2 linked regions of the Priestia megaterium genome follow. The main gene of each other region encodes a partner of the protein of the gene in region 2 in a complex. Links are inferred from orthologs where the notes say so. Each region holds a gene or a part of one and is shown on either strand. Other genes may lie near its edges. The genes, in order: spoIIQ and LIS78_RS22615.

What was found.
Region 1: the proteins of LIS78_RS22615 (region 2) and spoIIQ are in contact, whole or in part, in a crystal structure (PDB 3TUF), measured with the Bacillus subtilis proteins. The link is inferred for Priestia megaterium from one-to-one orthologs.

The regions. Positions count from the first base shown.
Region 1 is NZ_CP085442.1:4,994,686-5,009,631, reverse strand. What follows is about bases 2,201-5,128. They hold spoIIQ (stage II sporulation protein SpoIIQ), read left to right. Parts: upstream 2,201-3,213; coding sequence 3,214-4,044; downstream 4,045-5,128. Other genes in these bases: LIS78_RS26030 (rod shape-determining protein), read left to right, coding at 4,770-5,128; spoIIID (sporulation transcriptional regulator SpoIIID), read left to right, coding at 4,320-4,583; spoIID (stage II sporulation protein D), read left to right, coding at 2,201-3,052. In the rest of the region: LIS78_RS26055 (YwmB family TATA-box binding protein), read left to right, coding at 1-532; murA (UDP-N-acetylglucosamine 1-carboxyvinyltransferase), read left to right, coding at 564-1,868; more of spoIID, read left to right, coding at 2,030-2,200; more of LIS78_RS26030, read left to right, coding at 5,129-5,771; LIS78_RS26025 (flagellar hook-basal body protein), read left to right, coding at 5,886-6,710; LIS78_RS26020 (flagellar hook-basal body protein), read left to right, coding at 6,734-7,555; 3-hydroxyacyl-ACP dehydratase FabZ, read left to right, coding at 7,639-8,073; LIS78_RS26010 (helix-turn-helix domain-containing protein), read right to left, coding at 8,102-8,524; LIS78_RS26005 (hypothetical protein), read left to right, coding at 8,843-9,022; LIS78_RS26000 (YwpF-like family protein), read right to left, coding at 9,049-9,486; ssb (single-stranded DNA-binding protein), read left to right, coding at 9,583-9,945; LIS78_RS25990 (hypothetical protein), read right to left, coding at 10,214-10,351; LIS78_RS25985 (C40 family peptidase), read right to left, coding at 10,491-11,537; LIS78_RS25980 (DEAD/DEAH box helicase), read right to left, coding at 11,835-14,465; LIS78_RS25975 (replication initiation protein), read right to left, coding at 14,458-14,946. UniProt on the Bacillus subtilis protein: Involved in forespore engulfment and required for anchoring membrane proteins on the forespore side of the septal membrane. Forms a channel with SpoIIIAH that is open on the forespore end and closed (or gated) on the mother cell end.
Region 2 is NZ_CP085442.1:4,349,386-4,364,170, forward strand. What follows is about bases 12,019-14,785. They hold LIS78_RS22615 (SpoIIIAH-like family protein), read right to left. Parts: upstream 13,844-14,785; coding sequence 13,193-13,843; downstream 12,019-13,192. Other genes in these bases: accC (acetyl-CoA carboxylase biotin carboxylase subunit), read right to left, coding at 12,019-12,321; accB (acetyl-CoA carboxylase biotin carboxyl carrier protein), read right to left, coding at 12,334-12,840; spoIIIAG (stage III sporulation protein AG), read right to left, coding at 13,851-14,513; spoIIIAF (stage III sporulation protein AF), read right to left, coding at 14,510-14,785. In the rest of the region: sporulation transcription factor Spo0A, read right to left, coding at 1-274; SpoIVB peptidase, read right to left, coding at 502-1,782; DNA repair protein RecN, read right to left, coding at 1,965-3,692; ahrC (transcriptional regulator AhrC/ArgR), read right to left, coding at 3,709-4,158; LIS78_RS22570 (TlyA family RNA methyltransferase), read right to left, coding at 4,320-5,147; dxs (1-deoxy-D-xylulose-5-phosphate synthase), read right to left, coding at 5,144-7,045; LIS78_RS22580 (polyprenyl synthetase family protein), read right to left, coding at 7,366-8,262; LIS78_RS22585 (exodeoxyribonuclease VII small subunit), read right to left, coding at 8,262-8,495; xseA (exodeoxyribonuclease VII large subunit), read right to left, coding at 8,499-9,839; transcription antitermination factor NusB, read right to left, coding at 9,924-10,316; LIS78_RS22600 (Asp23/Gls24 family envelope stress response protein), read right to left, coding at 10,538-10,939; more of accC, read right to left, coding at 10,969-12,018. UniProt on the Bacillus subtilis protein: Involved in forespore engulfment. Forms a channel with SpoIIIAH that is open on the forespore end and closed (or gated) on the mother cell end.

The sequences.
Region 1 (14,946 bases), 640 kb from region 2 along the record:
GCAAGCTAAAAGTATCAAAAGTAATTTTAGAGGTTTTAAATGGGAAGTGAAGAGGGAAAGAGACCTATGGAAAGCAATAGGTACACGCAAAAGTGAAGATGTGAACGAAGTCATTCTGTTAACTTATGCGATCGATGAACACAGCAATGCGTACATATCGTATCATGTAACGGGACAAGGTTTAAAAGAAAAAAATATGACCCATTTTCAAAATGTATTTCAGGCAAATTATGAAAAAATTTTCCTATCAGAACCCATAATTTTCTCTTGTGCAACAGGGGAAATCAATGATAAGATGGAAAGTGTTTTGTCTGTTGAAATTCAAGACCTATTACGAGCTTTCAATGCTAAACCAGTGGAATCTCTAGTGGAAGAGTCATTTACCTCTGTTTCAGCATATACTGGACTGTGGAAAGAAGCTCTTCAAACGAAAAAGCAGGAAATGAACTTACAAATTGCATTACGCAAGACAAGAATGGGCGGTCAAACAACCATAGTTGTTGGCACACCTATCATTACGTCTGAATATTAATATAGAGAAAATGGACGCGGAGGGGAATACCTTGGAAAAAATCATCGTCCGCGGTGGAAATAGATTAAGCGGTACAGTTAAAGTTGAAGGAGCAAAAAACGCCGTTTTACCTATTATCACTGCAACCTTATTAGCTAGTGAAGGAAAAACAATTCTAAATGATGTACCAGCTCTCTCCGATGTATTTACGATTGGCGAAGTTTTAAGACATCTGAATGCAGAAGTAGACTTTGAAACAAATCGTGTAGTTGTAGATGCATCAAGAGAGTTAAAAACAGATGCACCTTTTGAATATGTAAGAAAAATGCGTGCTTCAGTACTTGTAATGGGTCCTTTATTGGCGCGTACAGGTGAGGCTCGTGTAGCTTTACCTGGCGGATGTGCGATTGGATCAAGACCGATTGATCAGCATCTTAAAGGCTTTGAAGCAATGGGTGCTAAAGTTCAAGTAGGAAATGGTTTTATTGATGCAAAAGTTGAAGGAAGACTAAAAGGTGCTAAAATTTATTTAGACTTCCCAAGTGTAGGCGCCACAGAAAATATTATGATGGCAGCAGCATTAGCGGAAGGCACTACAATTATGGAAAACGTAGCAAAAGAACCTGAGATTGTCGACTTAGCAAACTTCTTAAATGCAATGGGCGCTAAAGTTCGCGGTGCAGGAACTGGTACGATCCGTATTGAAGGTGTTAATAAATTATATGGTGCAGAACATGCAATTATTCCAGATCGCATCGAAGCTGGAACATTCATGGTAGCAGCAGCTATTACAGGTGGAAATGTACTTGTACGCGGTGCAGTAGCAGAGCACATCAGTTCACTTGTTGCTAAAATGGAAGAAATGGGTGTTGAAATTACTGAAGAAGGCGACGGCTTACGTGTTGTAGGACCTGAAAAGCTAAAATCAGTAGATATTAAAACAATGCCTCATCCAGGGTTCCCTACGGATATGCAATCTCAAATGATGGCATTATTATTAGCAGCAGAAGGCACAAGTATGATTACAGAAACAGTTTTTGAAAACCGCTTTATGCATGTAGAAGAGTTTCGCCGCATGAACGCTGATATTAAAATTGAAGGACGCTCTGTTATTATTAACGGACCTTCTCAACTACAAGGCGCTGAAGTAGCAGCAACAGATCTTCGTGCAGCAGCAGCGTTAACATTAGCAGGACTTGTAGCAGACGGCTATACGCGTGTAACGGAATTAAAACACCTTGATCGTGGTTATGTAAATTTCCACAATAAATTAGCCGCTTTAGGCGCTGATATTGAACGTGTAAATGACGAAACAAAGCAAGTAGAACAAACTCAACAGGCTTCAGACGTCAAGTAAATATGTCATAAAAAAAGCATCTCATAGCGAGATGCTTTTTTTGTCGTTGGACGACCCTTATGGCCGGTTTGCTGTCATAAAAGGTTGTCCACCTCCATACATATGGAATATAGGGATTAGGTGTTCCTTGTCAAAATAATAGATATGGAGGCTAGGCGTTCATGAAACAAGCAAAGCCAATCGTCGTACTAGGAGTCATCTTTTTTTTCGTTGTGTTACTCATCCCAACACTTCTCGTTGTTCCTTTTACTGAAAAGACAGATGGAAAGCTACATGAAAATGTCAAACAGACCCCAAAAGCCGAAAAACTACAAAAAGTGACAGCGTCTCCTCTTGACGTCAGTGTTTATCGTACGGAAACGAAAAAAGTAGAAAAACTGCCGCTCGAAGACTATCTTGTAGGGGTAGTAGCAGCTGAAATGCCTGCTACTTTTGAACTTGAAGCACTTAAGGCTCAAAGTTTGGCAGCCAGAACCTATATTGTGCAAACTATGATGAATGGAAATAGTCATCTTCCCCAAGGAGCGGATGTGACTGATACCGTAGAGTACCAAGTATATTTAAATAAAGATGAGCTAAGAAGCAGATGGAACAAAGACTATGATTGGAAAATCAAAAAAATTCAAGAAGCAGTGAAGGACACCCAAGGTCAAATTCTTACGTATAAAAATAAGCCAATTAATGCTACGTTCTTTTCTACCAGCAATGGTTACACTGAAAATTCAGAAGCGTATTGGAAGAATTCCATTCCTTATCTAAAAAGTGTAGCTAGTCCATGGGATAAAAAGTCTCCTGAATTTACAAATCAGAAAGTAATGTCTGTTGCTAGCTTTGAACAGAGGCTTGGAGTGAAATTAACAAACAGTGGATCAGTAGGTGAAATCGTCTCTAGAACGCCGGGGCAGCGCGTAGATTACGTAAAGATAAACGGTAAAGAACTGTCGGGAAAAGATGTTCGGGAAAAACTGGGTTTATCGTCAGCCGACTTTCATTGGACAAAAAAAGGTAATGAAATTATCATCAACACAAAAGGATATGGACATGGTATTGGGATGAGTCAGTACGGAGCAAATGGTATGGCACTGGAAGGAAAAACGTATAAAGATATTGTTACTCATTATTATACAGGTGTTGCCATTACCCCTAACGATCAGTTTGTTGCACAATTGACAGCTAAACGCTAATTCAAAGACCCTTATAGCAGGGTCTTTTTTATGTTTTTCACTTTTTTTAAATAAAATGTATATTTTAGATTCATCTGTTGAAAAATAATCGAAAAAAATTTTTTATCGCTGTGTATATATTCATTCAATTGTGTTCAGACTGATTGCTGAGGTGATGATATATGAGAGAGGAAGAAAAGAAACGTACTTCTCCAAAATCGAAAGTTCAAAAATTAGTTAGAAAGCGTTGGGTGTTCCCGGCTATCTATTTAGCGAGTGCAGCAATTATTCTTACAGCAGTCCTTTGGTTTCAAGCTAATGGAAACGATATTAGCAAAGAAGACAAAAGCGGCTATAGCCAAGACGGTACGGCTTATCGAGACGATGCTGTAGAGGTAAATGCTTCGCTTGAAAATTTAAAAATGCCAGTTGCTAGTGAAGCATCAGCTATCGTGAAAAAGCCTTTCTACGACGATCAAGCATCTGAAAAACAACAAGAAGAAGCACTAGTTTTCTACAACAATACGTATCATCCAAACACAGGTGTTGACTTAGCTGTTAAGGGAGATAAATCATTTGATGTTGTAGCAGCAGCTAGCGGTACAGTAACAAAAGCAACAAAAGATCCTTTACTAGGTTATGTAGTAGAAATTGATCACAAAGATGGTTTAGTAACACAGTATCAATCTCTTGAGAAAGCTGATGTAGAAGTAGGAGATATTGTTAAACAAGGCCAAACGATCGCAAAAGCTGGAAAAAGCTTATATAATCAAGAAGCAAAAACACATGTGCACTTTGAAGTTCGTAAAGATGGTGTAGCAATTAATCCAAGCAGTTATTTTGGAAAATCTGTTAGTTCTATCAAAGAAGTCAAAGCAGCTGAAGTGACAGAACCAAAAGACGACTCTTCTTCTGAAGAATCAAAGGATAGCGAAAAATCATCTGATGAAAAGACTAAAGAAGATAAAGATTCAAAACAACCTTCAACAGATACGTCTAAACCAAATGCATAAGGCAAGACCATAAATACGAAAAGAAGCTGGATAAAACCGAGCTTCTTTTTTTATGAATTTTTCTAAAATGAGATGCATTATGTTAAAAAAGTAAATAAAAAACACTAAATTTTCAAAAAAATATAAGAAATCACTTGTCCTTACTGACTTTTCTAGCATATATCTGCACACAAGCTAATAAACTGTTACAAACCTATAAAGAGAATGTTAGAAAAGGGATAATATATACATTCCCTTGGATACTTCTCATATCCAATTTGGGGAGGGCGAGTAGTGTGCACGATTACATCAAAGAGAGAACTATCAAGATTGGAAAGTATATTGTAGAAACAAAGAAAACAGTTCGTGTAATTGCGAAAGAATTTGGCGTTTCGAAAAGTACTGTCCATAAAGATTTAACAGAGCGTCTACCAGAAATAAATCCTGAATTAGCAAATGAAGTAAAAGAAATTCTTGATTATCATAAATCTATTCGGCATTTGCGTGGAGGAGAAGCAACAAAATTAAAGTACAAAAAGGAAGAAGAAACTGTAAAATGAAAAAATGCCCAATATTGCCTTTTTTATAGAGGTAGTATAGGGCATTTTATTTTTTGGATAAAATAGGTATATAATAAATATTTTTGCTAATAACAACATACATATACAAATTGTGATAAAATAGTAAATTAGGAAAAAAGAATGATTATCATGCAAAGATATGTAAATAGAAGGAGGATTTAAGGTATGTTAGCAAAAGACATTGGTATCGATTTAGGTACAGCTAACGTCTTAATTCACGTTAAAGGCAAAGGAATTGTGTTAAATGAACCGTCTGTTGTGGCGATTGATAAAAATACAAATAGAGTGCTAGCAGTAGGGGAAGAAGCGAGACGTATGGTAGGAAGAACGCCCAGTAATATTATTGCCATTCGTCCCTTAAAAGATGGTGTTATTGCTGACTTCGAAATTACAGAGTCTATGCTCAAACACTTTATTAACAAATTAAATGTAAAAGGTTTTTTATCCAAGCCTCGCATTTTAATTTGTTGTCCAACAAATATTACCTCTGTTGAACAAAAAGCAATTCGCGAAGCTGCTGAAAAGAGCGGTGGAAAAACCATTTATTTGGAAGAAGAACCAAAAGTCGCGGCTATTGGCGCTGGGATGGATATCTTTCAGCCGAGCGGAAATATGGTCGTAGATATTGGTGGAGGTACAACCGATGTGGCTGTCCTTTCAATGGGCGATATCGTAACAGCAGCTTCTATTAAGATGGCTGGTGATCGTTTTGATGCCGAAATTTTGCAGTACATTAAGCAAAAATATAAGCTCTTAATTGGAGAGCGTACAGCAGAAGAAATTAAAGTGAAAATTGGTACGGTGTTTCCTAAAGCTCGTAATGAAGAGCTAGACATTCGAGGGCGAGACATGGTTTCAGGCCTACCTCGTACGGTTACTGTTTATTCTGAAGAAGTAGAGAAGGCACTTAGAGAGTCTGTCAGCGTCATTGTACAAGCTTCGAAAAGTGTATTAGAGCGTACACCTCCCGAACTTTCTGCCGATATTATAGACAGAGGCGTTATTTTAACTGGCGGTGGAGCATTGCTTCATGGTATGGATCAGCTGTTAGCGGAAGAATTAAAGGTGCCTGTGCTAATTGCAGAAAATCCAATGGATTGTGTAGCTGTTGGAACAGGTATTATGCTCGATAATATTGATAAACTATCTCGTCGTAATATTGTTTAAATAAATGAAGACTCCTCTATTGGCTCATTTCATACAGAGGAGTCTCTTCTTTTATCTATTATACTCTGTCAGCTGGCTATAACGAATAACGTTTACTTGTAAGGAGGATGAAGTATGTTTAAAGGGTTTTACACGGCAGCAGCGGGTATGCTGTCTCAACAGCGTCAAACTGACTTATTAACGAATAACATAGCAAATGCTAATACGCCAGGATTTAAAGCAGATCAAGGTACGTTAAAGGCATTTCCTGATATGTTGCTGCAGCGAATGGAATCTGAAGATTTACCCACTGACCGTAACATCTCTGTTCAGAACAAAAAAGACATAGGTGCGATTAATACGGGCGTGTATATGCAAGAAACAGTTCCAAATTTTACACAAGGTGACCTTCAGCAAACGTCTCAATCAACTGATATTGCATTGATGGAGCAAAATATGCCTACAAAAGAGGGCGGACTATTTTTTGTGGTACAAAGCCCTGATAATACGCCTCAATATACAAGAAACAGTAATTTTACATTAGATCAAGAAGGGTTTTTAACTACGTCTACCGGAGCTTATGTATTAAATACAAATAATCAACCAATTCAACTAAAAAGTGAAAACTTTACAGTTGATTCACAAGGTAACGTAACGGAAAATAATCAGCAGGTTGCACAAATCGATATTGCTTATGCTAGTGATTTACAAACGATTAAAAAGGCGGGGAATGGATTGTATGAAACGCTAAACAATCAGCCCTTGCCTTCAGCAAGGAATAATCCAGGCATTTCTTATCAGTTAAAGCAAGGATTTGTTGAACGTTCCAATGTAGATGCTGCTCAAAGTATGACGGATTTACTAACGGCTTACAGAGCTTTTGAAGCAAATCAAAAAATAATGCAAGCTTATGATAGAAGCATGGATAAAGCGGCAAATGAAATTGGGCGTGTGCGCTAAAAGCAACAGGAGAGATGAGAAGGATGAACCGTACAATGATAACAGCGGCCAATACGATGGGACAGCTGCAGCAGCAGCTTGATGTTATTGGTCATAATCTATCTAATACAAATACGACAGGATATAAATCGAGAGATGCTTCATTTAATGATATGCTGTATCAACAAGTAAACAATCAAGAAGATAAGGGAACAGAAAAGCGGCTTACGCCAGCCGGAATTCGGCAAGGCACAGGCGCTTATTTAGATCAAACGAGCTTGAATATGACGCAGGGTGCTTTTCAGAATACAGATAAACTATTAGATGTAGCTGCATCAAATCCAAACGTTTATTTTCAAGTTGCCGTAAACGATTCCCAACAGCCTGTACAATATACGCGAGATGGTTCTTTTCATCTTAGCCCTGAAGGCCCGAACAATGTTAAATTAGTAAACGGTTCTGGTCAGGATGTGCTGGGGGAAAATGGTCAAGCTATTATTTTCAGTAACGCGTTCAAAGATATACAAATTGATGGAAGTGGAACGATAACGGTTACTACGAATACGGGCGTTGACCAGTTTACCCTTGGGTTAACAAATATCCAAAAGCCGCAGGTGCTAGAAGCTAAAGGAGAAAATCTATTTGCCTTTCCAGCAGGGATGAACCAACCGAATATGTTTACAGATTTGACTGGAAAAGCTCGAGAAACAGCAGACGTAGAGCAAGGGAATTTGGAACAGTCAAATGTAGATTTGAGCAAAGAACTCACTGATATGTCCATTGCTCAACGTGCGTATCAATTTAATTCCCGCTCTATTTCAATTGCAGACCAAATGATGGGCTTGGTGAATGGAATCAGAGCTTAAGCAAGTAGTTGCTTCTCAATTGAGCATTCTGTATATTGATAATAGTATCGTATGTTACATGCGGTTTGAAAGGAGACTTATTTATGCTTGATATTGAACAAATTAAAGAAATTATTCCACACCGATATCCATTTTTATTGGTTGATCGTATTTTAGAAGTGGAAGAGGGAAAAAAAGCAGTTGGTTTAAAAAACGTATCTGCCAATGAAGAATTTTTTAACGGGCATTTCCCTGACTATCCTGTGATGCCAGGGGTTTTAATTGTAGAAGCTTTGGCTCAGGTAGGAGCAGTAGCTATGCTGAAAAAAGAAGAAAATCAAGGACGTTTAGCATTTTTTGCAGGCATTGACAACTGCCGTTTTAAAAAGCAAGTAAGACCTGGTGATCAACTGCGTTTAGAGGTTGAAATTGTACGTGCGCGTGGATCTATTGGCAAAGGAAAAGGTATCGCAACTGTAGATGGAGAGTTAGTCTGCGAAACAGATATTATGTTTGCTTTAGGCGATAAAAAAGAATAGTACATAAGAGCTGCTGATGCAGCTTTTTTTATTGGCGCTGCAAAGCAGAAAAAAGTTTCTTTAATAAAGGTATAATATCCGTTAGCAACTCTTTTTGAAGAGTTGGTGACAGAGATGAAAATTGTAAGAGCAAATTTTTCAATGAGGGCTGTTTATCTATGAGTTTTAAAATTGCATCGTCGCATGAATCAGACTCACGTTTTCTTGTTAAGTAAAGAAGTTGGAAATCATGTAAATGATCTTGTTTATAAGAGGAAGGCTCAATAAGTTGGTCTAGCGTAACTTGAAAACAATTACATAGAGATAGAAAGTCAAAGATGGAAGGCGTTTGTTTCGAACATTCCCACTTCGAAATAGTTGTACGCGAAACATTTAATTGATTTGCTAATTCTTCCTGCGAAAATCCTCCTTTTAGTCTGAAATACTTAATTCTTTCTCCAAAACCCTTCATATACATCACCTGATTTCGTAAAGATAAGTATGTATCTCATTGTTCGAATGTAGTTCATATTCTTTCTAACATGCTAAATTCGCACAATATGAAACATATACACTTTACCTTCTGCAATAAAGGGAATAAAACCTGTTTTTATTTCTTTTTTTTTCTCTAAAAAGATTCATTTTCCTGCATGGATATAAAAAAAAGAACAAAAATAGAGGTTTTTATAGTAAAAAAATCCTATTTTTTGTTCGGTATATTGAAAAAAATGGTTGAATAACGGGGGAAAATGCATTAATATACGAATTACAAAGAAAAAGGAGTGAAAAAATGACAAATTTTTATTTAAAAAGGCAAGGCGCTCGCATAAGAGATAATCGTTTAAAACGTTCTAGTCGTGCTCATTTATTTTTAGGAAAAAAAGAAAGGTACCTCTCCAGTGAAGTCTCTTTTCTTTACCCTTCTCATGGACCAACGAAAAAGACCGCAAACAATAATCCTCTCTTTTAAATCCAGACACCTTGAGATGACTTGACTTATTTTTTAGATGTACTTTTTATCGGTCTGTTTCGAAGCTGCAGTTTGAACTGTTGAAGTAAATCTTGACCTGATAACCCTTGGTTAATTAAATCCTCTAAGAGCATTTCAGCATAATGAAGTCTCCGTTCTTTTAAAACACCTTTCATCAACAAACTAATACGATTTTCACCAATTGAAGTAATGGAAGCCACGGTAGCTATAAAGGTAGCCGGATCATTTGTTTCTTTCGTAATTTTAGCTTCTACCGTCACTTTTTGTTTATCTTTCAAAAAAACATGAAATTCATCGTACCATTTCTTATCGATAACTGCTTCTAAAATCCAGTTATTTTCGCCGTCTTCTTTATTAATAATAAGGCCATTAGTTAGTGAGACAGACTGACGCTTTTCTTGATCATCAACCAATTGAAATGACACAAGTTTAAATGTTTTCATTGATGTTTCCTCCTTTACGTAAATAGTAGGTTATCCATATTATAACATGAATGAGCTTAAAGATTCCCATTATTCAATCAGTTGGAGTGGTAGACTATGATTAACCATATTGTTCTTGTAGGAAGACTGACAAAAAAACCGGAGCTTCGATATACCCATGAAGGGATTGCAGTATCTACCATTACTTTAGCAATTAATCGAACGTTTCGAAATGTTGAGGGTGAATATGATGCTGATTTTGTCAACATTACGCTGTGGAGAAAAAATGCAGAAAATACGGCTGCTTACTGTGATAAAGGAGCGGTTGTAGGTGTAGTAGGGCGTGTACAAACGCGCACGTTTGAAAATAATCTTCAGCAACGAGTATATATGACCGACGTTGTGGCTGATGCTGTTAAGTTTTTAAGTGGAAAGCCATCCGGTTCTTCTTCATTTGATTCAAATCAACAAGAAGAATAAAGTTATCTAGTATGAAAGGGGGTGATTAGTTCAGGTAAGGTTTTAATTTCCCTTATCTATCATAATAGAAGATAGATCCTCTTTAAGAGCAAGGCTCTTTCTATGTTCTCAAGAGAGAAAATCAAAGTATTCACTACCCCCGAACTATTCCTCTATTTCAGCCGTTAAATCATTTAACGGTTTTTTTTTGCTGTATATAAGAGATTGGGACATAACTGAATCAAGGCAATCTAAAGACAAACAAATGGGATAAATGAGATAGTATGGATCACTTGTTACACCACTGTTGATTTCCGTGCAAGGCTTCGCTTTCCGCGGGCGGCCGATGAGCCTCCTCGTCACTTGCGCGCGGGGTCTCATCTATTCTGCTTTTCTCGCAGGAGTCTTCGCCTTGCCCTCCAATCAACAGCTAGAAGCACCTACATATATGAAACCTACATCCACCCTACCAATGAAAAAATCCGAACGAGTTTGATTCTCTATCAAGAATCAAACTCGTTCGGATCTTCCTTCAACTAAAATACTTTTGTCTCAGCTTCTATCAATTATTTAGCAAATCTTTTTGCACCTAAGTAGCGCTTGCTCCAGTAGCTGTTATCTAAGCTTGCAATGGTTACACCCGTAGAAGACCCAGCATGAATAAATTGACGATTACCAAGGTAAATGCCCATATGTGTAGGACCGCTAGAATATGTATTAAAAAACACTAAGTCTCCAGGCCGTGGATTACTTACGGGTGTTGATACACTCCAGTAACCAGCCGTCGTATAGCGCGTTGTAGAAATTTGTTGTTTCATTACGTAATAAATGAATCCGCTGCAGTCAAAACCAGAAGGAGTTGTGCCACCCCATTTGTAAGGAACACCTATATAACGTTTTGCATCTGAAATCATTTGCGATACATTTAATGTTCCGTTAGAAGTTGAAGGTGTGGATGTACTTGGTTTTGTTGTTGGCGTAGTTGTTTGGCTGCTTTTTGATACCTTTAATTGTTGATTTACATAAATCGTATTAGACGTTAATCCGTTTATTTGTTTTAGCTCACTGACGCTCATGTGAAATGTCGAAGCTATTTTAGATAGGCTATCTCCACGCTGAACTTTGTAAGTTCCGTTTGCATCCTTAGAAGGAGTTTCTGCTGGTTTACTCGTAGTTGGAGTCGATGCGCTATTGCTTCCATTTACTTTTAACGTTTGGTTAATATAAATAATGTTAGAAGAAAGAGCGTTCAAACGTTTTAATTCTTCTACGCTCATATTAAAACGAGTAGCAACTTTCCAAAGGGTATCGCCGCTTTGAACTTTATAGGTTGAACCAGTAGCAGGAGCTGAAGGCTTTTCTTCCTTATTAGATGGTTGAGAGGTTGAAGCAGAAGGAATCGATAACGTTTGTCTTATGCGAATTGTATTTGAAGATAACTTATTTACGCTTTTTAAAGCTTCTACCGTTGTATGGTATTTGGTAGATAATGACCAAAGTGTATCTCCAGCTTTGACTTGAACAGTTGAAGCAGATGCTTCAGCTGAAGCTTGATATAGGAATGTCCCGCCAACAATGGCGCCTAGAGATAAAGCGAGCTGCCTTTTTTTCATTAATAAATCCCCCTAATTATGTAAATGTTTCGTGTTTATTTTTCCAATATATCTATTAAATTACAAAAATATTATATGTATAAATATGCTGGAATTTAAAGAGAAAGTAAAGGGTCTTTTTCGCTATAAAAATACCTTTTTATTCAAAAAACGCTATTTATTGTGCTTTTTGTATCTTTATCAGTAGCTGAAAAATGATTTACACTTATTTTTTTATGTCGAATGATCTAATAAAAAAAGAGGACAAGTAAAAAAGTCCTCTTTTTAGTAACGTCGTAACACATTTTATAATTTTTCTTATTCATTTCTGTACGCAAGAAGCTCTTGTAGTTCTTTATTAGAAAGTTCTGTTACCCATTGATCTCCTTGGATGAGTTCATTGTTTAGATGTTGTTTTTGATTGATCACTTCATCAATTTTTTCTTCAATCGTTCCTCTTGTAATAAACTTATGAACATGAACAAATTTATTCTGCCCAATTCGATGGGCGCGATCGGTTGCTTGGTTTTCAACGGCTGGGTTCCACCATCGGTCAAAATGAATAACGTGATTTGCAGCTGTTAAATTCAAGCCAGTTCCACCTGCGCGAAGAGAAAGGATAAAGATGGCTTTTTTCCTTGCTTGAAATTGAGCAACCATTTCATCTCTTTGTTCTTTTGACAAACTTCCGTGAAGGAATAAAACCGGCTCGTTGATTTCTTTTTCTAAGGTTCTTTGCAGCATGAGTCCTGTTTCAATATACTGAGTAAAGATTAAACAGCTTTCTTGCTGTGTGCGAATGCTCTCTACGAGTTCAATAATTTTTTCACTTTTATGAGATCGCCGTACCGTTTGTTTAGCTGCACTTTCCTTTAAGTACAAAGCTGGATGATTGCATAATAATTTTAGCTTATTTAGTGTTTGCAAAATCATGCCTTTTCGTTCAAATCCTGTTTTTTCCTCTGTTTCTTGAAGCATTCCTTGAACTAGCTCCTGGTAAAGTGAGGCCTGTTCTGCTGTTAGCGGAATATATTCTTTTTGTTCTTGTTTATCAGGCAGTGAGCGGGCGATGTTTTTATCTTGTTTTGTTCTTCTCAATAAGAAAGGCTGAATGAGTGCTTTGAGCTCAACAGTTCGTTCAGGTTTCTCGCCTTTTTCAATGCCGGCTACAAATCGGTTTTTAAATGAATTGATTGTTCCTAAGTAACCAGGATTGATGAATTCAAATAATGACCATAGTTCCAGCAGACGGTTTTCAATTGGAGTTCCAGTTAGCGCAATTTTGTGTCTTCCTTGCAGCTGCCGGATGGCTCTCGCCTGTTTAGTCTGCGGGTTTTTAACATGTTGTGCTTCGTCTAAGGTAATGCTGTTCCACATAAACCCTTTCAACAATTCGACATCCAAAAGGGCAACTTGATACGTCGTAATCACAACGTTAGTACTTTCACATATCTTCTCAAATGCGTCTCCGCTGGTTCTTTTCGTCCCGTAATGAACATGAACACGAAGAGAAGGGGCAAATTTCTGGAATTCTTTTTCCCAATTTCCAATTAAAGAAGTTGGGCAAACGATAAGAGAAGGAGAGCTATGTAACTGATGAATGTTTGTTAAATAACTAATTAATTGAATGGTTTTACCTAGCCCCATGTCATCTGCTAGACATCCTCCTAAGTTAAACTTTCTCAGAAACATGAGCCAATTCAAACCTTGCTGCTGATAAGGTCTTAATACACCTTTAAATGCAGAAGGAGGCAGCACTTCCGGCAGCCGTTCTAAATCCGTTAAGGATGTAATAAATGATTGAAAGGAAGCGGGGAGTTGGAACTCAACTTTTACCTCTTCTTCATCAGTTTTACTGTCTGCCATGTAGGTTAGCTTCGTTTTTAAAATTTCATGAATTGAGACGCCTTTTTTACTAGCTTCTTTAACAATTTTCTGCGCTTGTTTAATTAATCTAGAATCCAGTTGAATCCACTGTCCATTAATAGATAATAATCGGCGTTTTTGTTCGACTAATTTCCGAAACTCTTCTTCTGAGAAAGTTTGATCGCCAATAGAAAATGACCAGCGGAAGCTGCTGATAGCTTGTTTACCAAACAATGCAGATGAAGTATTTTCTATAGCGCCAGATACTTTTATAGTGGCTTTTTTTAATGATTCCCACCAGCTTGGCAAATGGATAGAGACACCTTGTTTAATCAATGCTGCACTATCTTGAGTTAGAAATTCCCATACTTCCTCATCTGTTAGGACAGACTGAATAAACGCTCCTTTTTGGTATAAAGTAGGAGCCAATGCTTTCCATCGTTCGTGTTCGTAAGCGATATATGATTCGTAGTGATTCCACTCTTTAGGAAGCGTTCTTCCCAGTATAAAAGGTTCTTTGGCTTCATCGTGGGGAATCACGAATGTTTCAGCCGTCCATACATCTCCATCGGTCGTTGGCTCTACAATACGCAATGAAAGGTCAAAGGGAGGATTATAGCTCTCACCTTCTATGCTTATTAAAAAGTCTTTTCCTTCTTTTTTTAATAGGCTCTCTTTAATTTGTGCTCGCCACTCTTGCTCATCAGCTTGTGAAAGCGATCCAGTCATTTGTTTTTTAAAAGGAAGAGAATGAAATTTCCCTTGGATAATCCTCCTTGTCATATCGACTGCAATTTGCTGATAAGCTTCCGCTGAAGCGGACAAAGCCGGTTTCAACACATGCTGTTGAATAGGTGATTGTATGAAAGTGAACATTTGCCATGCAGAAACAAGAATTCCTTTTTTTCCATTAATCTCAACCTGTGTAACTTCGCTTCCGTAATAGGTCTGTTCATGCCATAGAAACAGCGCATCTTTCCATGTATCAGGGAGCAAAATTTGGCCGCTAGGTGATACACAGTAGAGAAAAAAGTCACCGTGTACAGGTTCGACTTCAAGTGTTAAATGAAACAAATCAAACATTCAGTAAATCTCCTTTTTCTAATAGTTGTTGAAATACGCGCTGTTTCTTCGTTTTTATCGTTAATTCTTCTATATAATGTTCCCATAGTAGAGAGCGATTCATTTGTAGATAAAGTCTCTTTAATTCTTGTAAGTAGATATAGGCTTCTTGATAACTGCTTTTCTTTTTTTCGTAAATCAGCTTTGAAATCATTTGATGATAAAGAGGAATAACCAGCTTTTCATCTTTTTGTTTTAAGGCTTCTATCGTTTGCTCGTCATATTTGATGCTGTCATATTGAAGAAGCACCTGTAATTCAACCCACTTTTTCAATTGGTCAGAAGCATATAGAAAATCACTATATTCAATAAAACTATAGGGAAGTAATGTTTGCAATGCTTCAGTATACAAAGTTTGATCGTTCGTTAAGTCTTTATAGTGCTGAAATAAATTTACAATCATGGAGACCATGTTTCGGCTTCCTTGATAAGTAGTCGGAAC
Region 2 (14,785 bases):
CTTCTTGCCCAAATGCTGTTAGCATAATGACATTTGGATAATTTTCTTTTTTCATTTCTTTTAACTGACCTAAAACTGCTAATCCATCTAGATGCGGCATAATAATGTCTAATACAAGAACATCCGGATCTTTATCTTTTAAAATGGATAAACACTCTTGTCCATTGTAAGCTACTCCGATTACTTCCATGTCTTCTTGCTCTGAAATATAATCTTCAAGCAAACCAATTAGTTCCCGATTATCATCAACCAAGCATACTTTAATTTTTTTCAATGCAGCTTCCTCCTCAGTCCTTTATGTTATACGTCGTTTCCTACGTGTCTCTATTCTTTATTCTAAAGGACAAATTCGACAATGCAACATTATTTCCTTTATTTTTTTAGAAAAAAGTCTTTTAAATGGGATTTATTCGATTTTCTCTTATTTTCTTTGTTTTTCGACGTTTTTCTCTTACATTTACGACAATAATTTTTATCAAAAAAAGCGAACTAATGACAACATTAGCTCGCTTTTTTTCGATTATTTTTATAAATATCGATTCCTGCTTCGTTAAGCATCCATTCAATATGGACACCGTAACCCGAGGTAGGATCATTTACAAAAACATGGGTAACCGCTCCAACGACTTTACCGTTTTGAATAATCGGGCTCCCGCTCATTCCTTGAACAATTCCACCTGTTTTCTTTAGCAGTTTAGGATCTGTAATTTTAATAACCATTCCTTTAGTAGCCGGAAACTTTTGAGGTATAGTACTCATAATTTCAATATCAAATTCTTCCACTTGATCATCATCTACTACCGTTAGAATTTTAGCCGGTCCTTCTTTTACTTGATGAGATAGGGCAATTGGCATTGCTTTATCCATTATTCCGTTTTCCATCGTTGAAGACAATTTTCCAAAAATACCAAAAGGACTATTTCGTGTAATATTTCCAATGATTTGTCTATCTTCAGAAAACCTTGCTAGCTTTTCGCCGGGAACGCCGTTAGAACCTTTCTCAATTGATGTAACGGTCGAACGGACAATTTGTCCATCTTCTACTACGATTGGCTTTTTTGTATCCATATCCGAAATAACATGGCCTAAAGCGCCATATTTTTTAGATTTTGGATCATAAAAAGTCATTGTGCCAATTCCTGCAGCTGAATCACGGATGTATAAACCGATTCTGTAAGCATAATCTTGCTTATCTTTTAACGGATACAGCTTAGTGTCAAACTGCTTTTTTTCTCTTAAAATATGCAGATTTAATGGTTCACCCGTTTTTCCTGCCTGCTGAATAAACGGTGTAATATCACTCATTTTTTCAATGGTTTTACCATTAATCTTCGTAATCATATCTCCAACTTGAATACCCGCAATTTCACCAGGAGATCTTTTACCTTTTGCTGTATCTACCTGATGATAGCCTACAACAAGAACACCTTTTGAATTTAATTTCACACCGATTGATTGTCCACCTGGAATGACTTTAAAATCAGATAATACCTGCACGTCTACACGCTTTACAGGAATACCGGCCAAATGAAGCATCAACTCTTCTTTGCCTACCTGTTTGCCTGCTACGGTCAGCTTCGCCTTGTTACTTGTTACATCGTAAACAGGTGATGAAGCTGCTACGCTAAGCGGTAATGTCGTATTAATTTTTTCTTTTTGCTGTTCAAATAAGACGATTTGTTTTGGAATGTGTATATATTGTTGCACAACTGGAATAAATCCTACAAAAATGAACGAAACAAGGAGAATCGCACCAATTATATGTCTGTATCGATTTTGCATGTTTTCACTCTCCTCGCTTCCTCGCCTAAATGGCTACACATTTAATTTAGCCTTCTTAAAGCGCATTTATAACAGAAGTTCAGAGAAAAATGAAAAGAAGTGCAAGGAAACATTTTCAGTTCCTCCATTTTGTATAAAAAAACACCTTTAACACATACTGTTACGTGTTAAAAGGTGTTTTTTTAAATGGTGTGCTTCATCTTATCCGCTAAATCTAAAAGCTCTTTGGCATGTTCCTTCGTTAAGCTTGTAATTTCAGCTCCTGCAATCATTCGACCAATTTCTTTTACTTTTTCATCAAGAGTTAATGGAAGAACAGACGTCGTTGTACGATCACCTTTTATCTCTTTAGCAATAAAGAGATGAGTATCTGCCATAGCTGCTACCTGCGGCAGATGAGATATACAGAGAACTTGTGAATCAACGGAAATGGCATGTATTTTTTCACCGATCGATTGAGCTACTCTTCCACTTACGCCTGTATCAACTTCATCAAAGATAATGGACGTCACACCTTGATGCTTAGAGAATATGCTCTTTAACGCCAGCATAATTCTTGACAGTTCTCCTCCTGATGCTACTTTTGCAAGAGGCTTTAACGGTTCACCAGGGTTGGTAGAAATATAAAACTCTACGTTGTCAATGCCGTCTTTGGTGAATTTTATTCTTTCTCCATTTACTTCAACGTCATTTTTACCTGCATTTACAACAGAGAATTTAATTTGAAATACGGTCTTAGCCATATACAGTTCTTGAAGCTCATGATGGATGCTGTCCGTTAACTCTTGAGCAAGTTTTTTTCGAATAGCTGAAACATTGTTAGCTTCTACTAATAAATCCTGCGCTACGCTGTTTAACTGCTCTTTGATCTTACTCACATGCGTATCTCGATTTTCAATACGATCAATTTCATCTTCAATTTGTGCTGCATATTCTAGAATTTCGTCTACACTTTGACCGTATTTACGCTTTAAGTGATTAATTTCATTTAAACGCGCTTCAATAAAGTCTAAGCGTTTGGGATCAAATTCTAATAAATCAAGCTGCTGACGAATTTTATAAGACGCGTCTTCTAGCTGATAGAAACTCGATGAAATGATTTCAGAAATATCGGCATAGTTTTTTTCCAGTGAAGAAATATCCTCCGTATGATTCATTGCTACGCCTACCCAATCTAAACCTTGATGTTCACCGTGCAGCGCATTGTACGCATCGTTTAGTGAAGTATAGATCTTTTCAAAGTTAGAAATCTTCAAACGCTCTTCATTTAGTTCCTCGTCTTCGTTCAGCTGCAAATTTGCCGCTTTAATTTCATCTAATTGAAATTGAATAAGATCTAGGCGATGTGCCATCTGCTGTTCATTTTCAGTTAATTGATCTAACTGTTTTTTGAACGATGTATACCTAGAAAATACCTCTCGATACTCCGTTAAAGCCTCTTCTACTTTTTCTCCTCCATATTGATCAAGAAGAGTTAAGTGACGATCTTGATTCATTAAATCTTGGTGTTCATGCTGTCCATGTATATCAATTAACGTCTGTCCAACTTCACGTAGGATAGCTAACGTTACGAGCTTACCGTTGATCCGGCAAATACTTTTCCCATTTGTCGTAATGTCTCGGCGAAGCACAATCATTCCATCTTCCACTTCTAAACCGACTTGTTTAGCTTTTTCGTGACTCGGATGCTGTTCTTCATCAAATAAGAAAAGCCCTTCAATTTCGGCTCTGTCTGTTCCGTGGCGGACAAACTCTGAAGAGCCTCTTCCACCTACTAACAATGAAATGGCATCAATAATAATTGACTTTCCCGCTCCTGTTTCGCCTGTTAATACCGTTAAGCCTTTTTCAAATGAAACAGAAAGTTCATCAATAATCGCAAAATTTTTAATGGATAATTCAGCTAACAACCTGCTTCACTCACCTTTATAACATTTCTAAGAATCGATCTGATATAATTTGCGTATCTTCAGGAGTACGGCAAATAATCAAACATGTATCGTCTCCACAAATTGTTCCTAATATTTCATCCCAGTCCAAATGATCAATTAATGCACCAATCGCATTTGCATTTCCCGGCAATGTTTTCATCACCAACATATGCCCGGCTGAATCAATTTTTACAAATGCGTCCATAAGAGAGCGCTTTAACTTTTGTAAGGGATTAAAACGCTGATCTGCAGGCAAGCTGTATTTGTATCGACCGTCCATCAAAGGCACTTTGACTAAGTGCAATTCTTTAATATCACGAGAGATTGTTGCCTGTGTTACATTAAAACCTTGGTTTTTTAAAATATCCACTAATTCATCCTGTGTTTCAATATCATTATTCGTGATAATATCACGAATTTTAATATGTCTTTGCCCTTTATTCATGTTGGCACCTCACATTAATATGTAATCTTCTTTTTGTTTTGTTGTTTATAAGTCTTTCACTAATTAAGTATCATAATGTGTTCAACTTGATTATGCACCTTTTGTATAAAGAGTCATAATCAAATCGCCAATGCTAAGTCTTTGCTTAACATTGGCCATTATTACTTTTTCTCTTTTAACGTCTTATGTGCTTCTTCGACCACTTCACGCACAGTAAGCGGAGCTTGATTTTCACCAAGTTCACGCTCGCCTTTCCAGCGCAGATGAAGAAGAAATTCGATATTTCCATCTCCTCCTGTTATCGGTGAATACGACATGTTATATACATCGTATCCTTGATGAAGGGAGAAATCCACCATGCCTTGAAGGACTTCTTCATGCACTTTTGAGTCACGCACGATTCCTTTTTTCCCAACTTGCTCTCTTCCAGCCTCAAACTGTGGCTTAACGAGCGCAACAACATCGCTGTGTGGAACAAGAAGCGTTTTTAACACAGGGAGAATGAGTCTTAAGGAAATAAATGATACATCAATAGAAGCGAATTCAGGCAAGCCTCTTGATAAATCAGCTGGCGTCACATAACGGAAATTTGTTCGTTCCATTACTTCTACCCGTTCATCTTGACGAAGCTTCCAAGCTAGCTGATTATAGCCTACGTCTAGCGCATAGGACATCTTCGCTCCATTTTGAAGCGCACAATCGGTAAAGCCTCCAGTAGAAGAACCAATATCAATCATAATTTTATCGGCTACATGAACATTAAATTCTTTAATCGCCTTTTCAAGCTTAAAGCCGCCTCTGCTGACATAGGGCATCACTGCACCTTTAATTGTCAGCGGCGTATCGCGTTCAATTTTCTCTCCCGGCTTATCCAAACGAACTTCATTGGCATAAACAAGTCCTGCCATCACTGTACGCTTTGCTTTTTCTCTTGTTTCAATCAAACCTCGTTCTACTAATAATACATCTACTCGTTCTTTTTTTGTCACTTAACTTCAAGCCTCTTTTGTGTTGGTGTTACGAGTTTTTTAACTCGATTTATAATCTCTTCTTTGGTTAAGCCAATTTCTTCTAAAAGTTTTGTTACGCTACCATGCTCGATAAAGCGATCTGGAATCCCCATACGTTCAACGCGCGTATCGTAATAGCCGTGCTCTGATGCAAACTCTAACACTGCGCTTCCAAAACCGCCTTGAAGTACCGCTTCTTCTACCGTAATCACAGGCTTATTTGTTTGGAAGATCTCATGAAGCATTTTTTCATCCAGCGGTTTAATAAAACGAGCATTTACCACTTTGACGCTGATTCCTTGCTTCTCAAGTTCTTGTGCTGCATCCATCGCCATTGAAATCGTTGTACCAAACGTTAAAATGGTTGTATCTGAACCTTCTTTTAATACGTCCCATGTACCAATCGGAATGTTTTTCAGTTCTGAATCTAGTTCAACACCTAATCCGTTTCCTCTAGCATAGCGCATGGCAACCGGACCTTCTTCATAAGTCAAAGCAGTATGAACCATGTGCTGGCCTTCATTCTCGTCTTTTGGCATCATAATAACAAGGTTAGGCAAATGACGTAAGAATGCAATATCAAACACGCCTTGATGCGTTTCACCATCAGCACCTACTAGCCCAGCGCGATCAATCCCAATAAATACATTTAGCTTCTGACGGCAAATATCATGAACCACTTGATCGTATGCACGCTGTAAAAACGTAGAATAAATAGCTAAAAAGGGCTTCATATTTTGAGTTGCAAGACCCGCTGCCATTGTTGTTGCATGCTGCTCTGCAATCCCAACATCAAACATGCGATGCGGAAACTCTTTTTGAAACGCTTCGAGTTTTGAACCCACAGGCATTGCTGGCGTTACGGCTACAATGCGATCATCTTCCCTAGCCATCTTCAATACCGTATCACTTACTAGTTTACTCCAAGCAATCGGAACATTTTTGTCTTTAATAAAGTCACCGGATTCAATTTTGTAAGGGCCTGTACCATGCCATGCTCCGCTTTTATCGCTTTCCGCCGGCAAGTACCCTTTCCCTTTTTTCGTAATAACGTGAATCAGTACCGGTCCTTTTGTTTTCTTTGCATATTGTAACGTTTCCAATAAATCGTCATAGCTATGGCCATCAACCGGGCCTAAATACGTAAAGCCAAGGTCTTCAAAGAACATGCCTGACACGACCATATACTTTAGGCCATCTTTTACACGTTCTGCCGTTGCCGCAAGCTTACCGCCTACTGCAGGCACTTTTTTCAGCAAGACTTCAAGCTCATCTTTTACCCAGTTGTATTTGCCCGCCGTGCGCAAACGTCCTAGAATACTGTGTACAGCCCCCACGTTAGGAGCGATAGACATTTCATTGTCATTTAAAATAACGGTCATATCCGTTTGCTCGTGCCCGATGTGGTTAAGCGCTTCAAGAGCCATACCACCTGTTAAAGCCCCGTCACCAATGATAGGAACAATATGAGCTTTTGTTTTTTGCAAATCTCTTGCAGCAGCCATTCCCATTGCGGCTGAAAGAGATGTAGAACTATGTCCAGTTTCCCATACATCATGCTCACTTTCGTCACGCTTTGGAAAACCGCATAATCCTTTATATTGACGGATTGTATCAAACTCTCCCGCTCGTCCTGTTAAAATTTTATGGACATACGACTGATGACCGACGTCCCATAAAAATTTATCTTTTGGGCTATCAAATACTTTATGGAGTGCAAGCGTTAACTCAACGACCCCCAAATTTGGTCCTATATGACCACCAGTTGCAGAAAGCTTTGTAATTAAAAACCGACGAATCTCTTCACTTAGTTCTTCTAATTGTGTTACTGACATTTTCTTTAAAAACTCAGGATTTTTTATCGTTGTAAGATCCAAGGTGGATCACTCACTTTCGTACTTGTTATAAAGTTACCTTAATACATTGTCTATTGTTTTATACGTATAGTCAATTTTTAGTATTTCCTTATTACTTACAATACCTTTGATATTCTATCAGTAAACCAGTGATATTCAAAGGAAAACAGTGAAAAAATAGCCGCTAACACAAATGTGATAACGGCCACCAAGATATTGTATATGTCTTTCAAACCTATGCACTACGCTTTTATACAGTAGTAAAATCATTATAGCATAGCCCCTATTGGGACTCAATCTTATTTTACTGTATCACTCAAAAAACCTGACAGAAATCGTCATTAACTATCACGTCTTGCTATATATAAACAAATTTCTTCTAGTAATCCGTGCTTAATTTGAGCTTGACGTAACGAGAGAAGTGCTTGTTCAACATGATACTGTAACTTTTCTTTGGCCGCTTCCATACCTAATAAAGAAGGATATGTCGTTTTTTCATTTTCTGTATCACTGCCAATTGGCTTTCCTAATTTTTCTTCAGAACCTTCCACATCTAAGATATCATCTTGAATTTGAAACGCTAATCCTACATGTTTACTGAATTCTTCTAGTAGTTCTTGCTGTAGAGGAGTAGCTTTTGCAAGAATAGCTCCTGCTCTTACACAAAATCCTAGCAGCTTCCCAGTTTTGTGAAGATGAATATATTCAAGCTCGTCTAGCGTAAGCTGCTTTTTTTCGCCTTCCATATCCGCAACCTGTCCGCTAATCATACCTTCTGTTCCGCTGGCTTTTACCAGTTCTGTAATGAGCTGAAGCTTCATATATGATGTAATTTCAGGATGTGCCGCTTCAGAAATGAGCTGAAAGCTATTTGTTAAAAGAGCATCCCCAGCTAATATAGCCGTTGCTTCGCCGTACACTTTGTGATTCGTCGGTTTTCCTCTTCTTAAGTCGTCATCATCCATACTAGGTAAATCATCGTGAATGAGAGAATATGTATGAATCATTTCCACTGCACAGGCTGTCTCTAATCCCATGCTCTCGTCTTTTCCAAACGCATGTAGCGTGGCAAATAACAGCACTGGGCGAAGTCGCTTTCCTCCTGCCGTAAGAGAGTAAAGCATGGATTCTTTTAAGTTAACGGGAGCGTGTAATGCTTTTACCACTTCAGGCAAGCGTGTTTCTACTCGATCTTTTGTAAAAGAAATATACTCTTTTAAATTCATTTCACTCACCATCACTCTTCCTCCTGTACGGAGAATGGCTCAAGCGTTCCGTCTTCACGTAAAATAGTTTCCATTTGCTTTTCAATATGCTGAAGACGATCGTGACAGAATTTTGAAAGAGTCATTCCTTCTTGGAATTGTTGAATTGCTTCTTCTAAAGGCACGTCGCCTTCTTCTAGCTTGTTTACGATGGTTTCTAACTGTTCCATCGCCTCTTCAAACGTATACTCTTTATTTGTCGCCATTTTTCATCGCTCCTCTATTTTCGAAACTTCACACTGCAATTGTCCATCCGTCAAACGAACGTTTACCACATCGCCTTCGGATACTTGTTTGGTTGATTTAATTAACTCTTTTTCGTCATCGTATACTAAGCTGTAGCCTCTTTCCATTGTTTTTAATGGACTAAGCGTATGTAATTTTGAAGTTGCCGTGGCAAATAAAAGCTGTTTTTGCTTTAGCAGCTGCTGCATCTCTTTTGTCAGCATTTTCGTCAGCTGCTGTTGACGCTCCGCCGCTTTCGTTAACTGATGCTCGGGATGATTGCGCAACAAAGCGGCTGTTAGCTGCTCATAGTTCGTCCGTTTATGTTCAATGTACCTTCTACCTTCACGATAAAAACGCTCCATCAACTGGTCTAACTGCTGCTCTTTTTGCTCGACCAACTTTTGAGGATAACGAAAAGCATATGATTTCTGGGATCGTTCAAGCCTGCGGCTACTAGACTGAAGCATCTCTTTCATCGAACGAAGAAGACGGATATTTCGCTGAGTCAATCTTTCTGTAATTTCACTGATATGAGGCACAGCCAATTCCGCAGCACCCGTTGGAGTAGGAGCGCGAAGATCTGCTACAAAATCTGCAATTGTAAAATCGGTTTCATGTCCAACCGCTGAAATAACAGGAATAGTAGAAGTGAAAATTGCACGAGCAACGCTTTCTTCGTTAAAAGCCCAAAGCTCTTCAATTGACCCACCACCGCGGCCAACAATTAATACGTCTGCTTCTTTACGACGGTTTGCTTCTTCAATTGCCTTAATGATAGACGGTGCCGCATTCACTCCTTGAACAAGAGCGGGCATAACAATAATGTTCGCGTTATATCTGCGCTTTAATGTCGTAATAATATCACGTACGGCTGCTCCAGTTGGAGATGTAATAACACCTATTGTTGTTGGATACTTCGGCAGTTTTCGTTTCCTAGCAGGATCAAATAAGCCTTCTTTTTCCAGCTTTTTTTTCAGCTGTTCGTAGGCCAAGTATAAGTTTCCAACGCCGTCAGGCTGCATTTCTTTTACGTACATTTGATAATTTCCGCTTGGTTCATAAACCGAAATTTCAGCTCGAATGAGTACATTCATTCCTTCTTCAGGCTGAAAATTAAGCTGACGGTTATGCCCAGCAAACATAACGGCTGCGATACGAGCATTTTGATCTTTCAAGGTGAAATACATATGTCCCCGACTATGACGTTTAAAGTTAGAAATTTCTCCTTTAATCCATACATCTTGCATATGAGGGTCTACATCAAACTTGCGCTTAATGTATCGTGTAAGAGCCGTAACGGTTAGATAACGCACTTCACTCATCATTTTGCCTCCTTTGGAGTCACCCTCTCCCCTTTATATAAAGGAGAGAAGCATTTTGGTCACTTGATTTGGCAAGATGAACCTTTATTTAGATAAAGTTGTTAACACTTTAGACAATACGCCATTGATAAACTTGCTTGATTGATCATCGCCAAACGTTTTCGCTAATTCAATCGCTTCATTTAACGTAACGCTCGTAGGAATTTCTTCTTCATACTTCATTTCGTATACGGCAATACGTAGGATAACGCGGTCTACAGTAGCTACACGATCTAACGTCCATTTTTCTAAATGATTGCGTAAAAGTTCATCAATTTCTTGCTGATGTTCAACCACACCTAGCACGAGACTTTCTAAAAATTGATCAGACTTTTCATTTTGTACAACATTTCCGATTGCCTCCATTGGCTCGGTCTGCCCTAAATCATGCTGAAATAGTGCTTGTAGTGCTTTTTGGCGTGCTGTATGTCTTTTCATTATTTTTGCTCCTTTATTTATCTTCTTCAACTAGTATACCTAGATAATAGCATAGTTTATGAAACGATACTTCATTGTTCTTATACGAAGTTTGTAGAACACGAAAAAGACCGTCTTTATGACGAGACAGTCTTTTTCACTTTACCATAGCTTGTGTTGAAAAGGAACAAGTAATCATACGTTATTCCATTTTAGCAACAGCCGTTAGGTAAACGTTTGTTTTATTCAACTTCTTCAATATCAGTTTTTTGCGTATCAAACTGAATCCCTACGATATGAATGTTTACTTCATCGAGATCAATAGCTGTCATATTTTTAAGGGCTTGACGAATGTTATCTTGTACTTGTTGCGCTACGTTTGGAATAGACACCCCAAACTTCATCATACAAAATACGTCTACTTTTATCCCGTTTTCTGTTAAGTCCACTTTTACACCTTTACCGTGGTTTTTCTTTCCTAGTTTCTCCACAACGCCAGCTGCAAAATTTCCTCTCATTGCAGAAACGCCTTCTACTTCAGAAGCAGCAATACCCGCAATGACTTCAATAACCTCAGGAGCAATTTCTACTTTGCCAAGAGAATTTGGGTGTTCTTCCATTTCTAATACATGATTTTCATTCATGTACAGCACCTCCTATAGTTTATATTATACTAAGAATTCATTACGTCATATAGCTCAAGAAACTTCGTGTTAAATTCACCGCTAACAAATTTTTCATGATTTAATAGTTTTTGGTGAAAAGGAATAGTGGTCGCAACGCCGTCGATAACAAATTCATCTAACGCGCGCTTCATTCGTTCAATAGCTTCCTCACGAGTTGGCGCATGAACAATCAATTTAGCCACCATTGAATCATAGTAAGGTGGGATTGCATAGCCCGGGTATGCAGCAGAGTCTACGCGCACTCCGTAGCCACCTGGCGGCAAGTACATTTGAATCGTACCTGGTGATGGCATAAAGTTTTTCTCTGGGTTTTCTGCGTTGATTCGGCACTCAATTGCCCATCCGTTAAATGTCACTTCTTCTTGCGTAAACGGTAAAGTTTCACCATTTGCAACTTTGATTTGTTCTTTAATTAAGTCAACTCCTGTCACCATCTCTGTAACAGGGTGTTCTACTTGGATACGCGTATTCATTTCCATGAAGTAAAATTTGTTTTCACGGTAATCATAAATGAATTCCACTGTTCCGGCTCCTGTGTAATTAACGGCTTGAGCGGCTTTAACAGCAGCATCGCCCATTAATTCACGCGTTTTTTCGTCTAACGCTGGAGAAGGCGTTTCTTCAATTAATTTTTGAAGACGGCGTTGAATCGAGCAATCACGCTCTCCTAAATGTACAGTATTTCCATGAGAATCAGCCAACACTTGGATCTCAACGTGACGGAAATCCTCAATGAACTTTTCAATGTACACACCAGGGTTACCGAAAGCTGTAGCAGCTTCTTGCTGTGTAATTGTAATACCTTTGATAAGCTCTTGTTCATTTTTCGCAACGCGGATTCCTTTTCCTCCGCCTCCTGCCGTTGCTTTAATAATAACAGGATAGCCAATATCATTAGCGATTGACATACCGTCTTCCACTGACTCTACAATTCCAGTTGAACCAGGAACAATTGGGACACCCGCTTCACGCATCGTTTCTCTCGCTACGTCTTTTGTTCCCATTTTGTTAATGGCTTCAGGACTTGGTCCTACAAATGTAACGTTACACTCTCTGCATAGCTCTGCAAAATCAGCGTTTTCAGCTAAAAAGCCGTATCCAGGGTGAATGGCGTCACAGCCCGTTAGCATCGCAACGCTCATAATGTTTGTAAAGTTTAAATAGCTGTCTTTAGATGACGTTGGTCCAATACAATACGCTTCGTCTGCTAATTGTACATGCAAAGAATCGCGATCAGCTTGAGAATGAACAGCTACTGATTCTACACCTAACTCTTTACACGCTCGAATAATTCGAACCGCAATTTCTCCTCGATTCGCAATTAATAGCTTTTTAATCATATTTACCGCTCCTTATTCAGGCTTTACTAAGAAAAGAGGTTGACCGTATTCTACAAGTTGTCCATTTTCAACTAATACGTCAACGATTTCACCTTTAACTTCTGCTTCGATTTCATTAAATAATTTCATTGCTTCTACGATACATACAACCGAATCTTTTTGTACTTTATCTCCAGGAGTTACGTATACATCTGATTCTGGCGATGATGACGCATAGAATGTCCCTACCATCGGAGATGTGATTTTATGTAAACTTTCATCAACCGCTGGGGCCGCTTGTTCTTCTTTTGGTTGAGCAGACTGTGCTGCTGGGGCTGGCGCTGGAGCCGCTGCTGCCTGCGGTGCAGGTGCTGCCGCTTGTTCAGGTGCCGAAACCACTACTTGCTGCGCTTGTTTGGAAACAATTGCGTCTTTTTTCTTCATCTTGATTTTGGAGCCTTCGTGCTCATAGGTGAACTCCTCGATTGATGATTGATCAACTAGTTTAATGATCTCACGGATCTCTTGAATTTTTAACATATTGAACACTCCTACCTCATGAAAATAGAATTCTCTACAATGTTAATAATACGACAGATGGCTACAGCCATTCAATTCGTTTGGCAAACATTAAAAAGAAGTTCCACTTACTCTATAATAACTTTTTAGCGTTATCGTTTTATAAATGGAAACATAGCTTTACAGATGACAATACTTATGAAAACATTTGTCACCTAGTACTAATATAAGATTATGAAACCTATTATAACCGAAGTAAAAAAAGAAAGCCATGTTAAAATTTTTACCGTCTCGCTTAGATTTTAGTCATTTCATAAAAAAAGAAGTGTAAACAACCCCAATTTATGGCTGTTTTACACTTCTTTTATTCCCTTTATTTAGTTGGCTGAAACTCTACCGCTACTTCTTTTGGTCCCATTTCTTTTTTGACTAGCTGAATGATTTGATTTGCTTTTGTTTTCGAGTGTTTTTCTGTCTTAACCGTAATTTGTACTTGCTTTCCGTCTGCTCTTACTAGCGCGTCACTGTATCCTTTTGCTTTAATTAATGTTTCCAGCGTGGCTTCTTTTTCCCCGAGCTTTGATAATTCATCAATTTTATCCATCGCCTTGCTTACTTCCGCAGGCGTCACATTTTTTGATGCAGCTACTTCTTGATACTCTTCTTTTAATTGACTTCTTTCATCATTTAATTCCAAACGAAGCGCCGTAAATAGCTCGTCGCTATCTGTGCTTGATACAACCGCTGATTCTTTTGCATTTTTAGCCGTTTCCTTCTTTACATCTTCTGCTGAGCCTTCAGTTTTTGAATCTTCTTTTGTTCCCGATTTCTCATCTGCCTGTTGTTTTGTATCTTCTGCAGGAGCCTTGTCATCAGCCTGCTTTTCGCTTTGTTTTTCATTGTCTACTAGCGCAACATTACTCTGAGGATTTTCTGGCGTTGTCATATAGTACACCGATAACACAACAACTAAACTTAACATTGTTAATAACCAAACCGTTTGCTTTTTTAATAACATATTCATTTCCCCCTCATCCTTTTTTCGCTAATACTGCTACTCTATGACTTGGTATATCGAGCGCTCTTGTCACGGCTTCAATAATAGATTTCTTTACCTCGATATTATCAGCTCCTTTAGCGACAACTAACACACCTCTTACTTTTGGCTTTTCGGTTTTAACTACAACAGGCTTTTCTTGTTCTCCACTTCTTACAATGACCAGCTGTTCATCTGTTGAGGAATCTTCAACTTTACGAGTCCCTCCTTCACGGTCCGTTTCGTTGGTCGTTTGCGATTTTGTGACGCTGTTTTTTTCATATATTTTGGATTCTGTTGCATCTAGGTTCACAATTACTTTTACCTTACTTACGCCTCTAACTTGATCCAAAATATCTTTCAATTCTTCCTCATACCGCTCTTCATAACCTGTCATCGTTGTTGTCTTTTTGGAGCTAAAAGCGGGAACATCCTGTGATACCGGTGGTGCGCTGGTTTCTTTGCTTGCACTCTTTAATAATCCGCCTGAATTCATAGATGTTGTGAGTGAGTTGCTAAATACCATAAAGATAACGCCTGCAGCTAGTAAAATGCCTATATACATTAACTTTGAAGGTTTCTTCGTAGTTGATGACTGTTTAAGTGAAAAGAACCGCTGAAAAAATGATGGGTCACCTTTTTCTGGCTTTTGACTCATTTCGTGTCTCCCTCCTCCATATTCACAACAACTTGGCCTTGTTTTACATCCCATTTTGCTGCTAAATAGTTGGATAATTTCTTGGATTCTGTTGGTTTGTTTGTTTCGATCGGTGTGGAGGTATCAATAGAAATAACTTTCACAGCTGAAACAACCTCGGACTCATCCGATGCTTTTTTACTTACGGCAACTGAAATGGATTTAATATTATCAGCGGTAGGTTCGTCGTTCGGCTTTTTTGTTTCAATGTGAATTCGATCAATTGCTACACC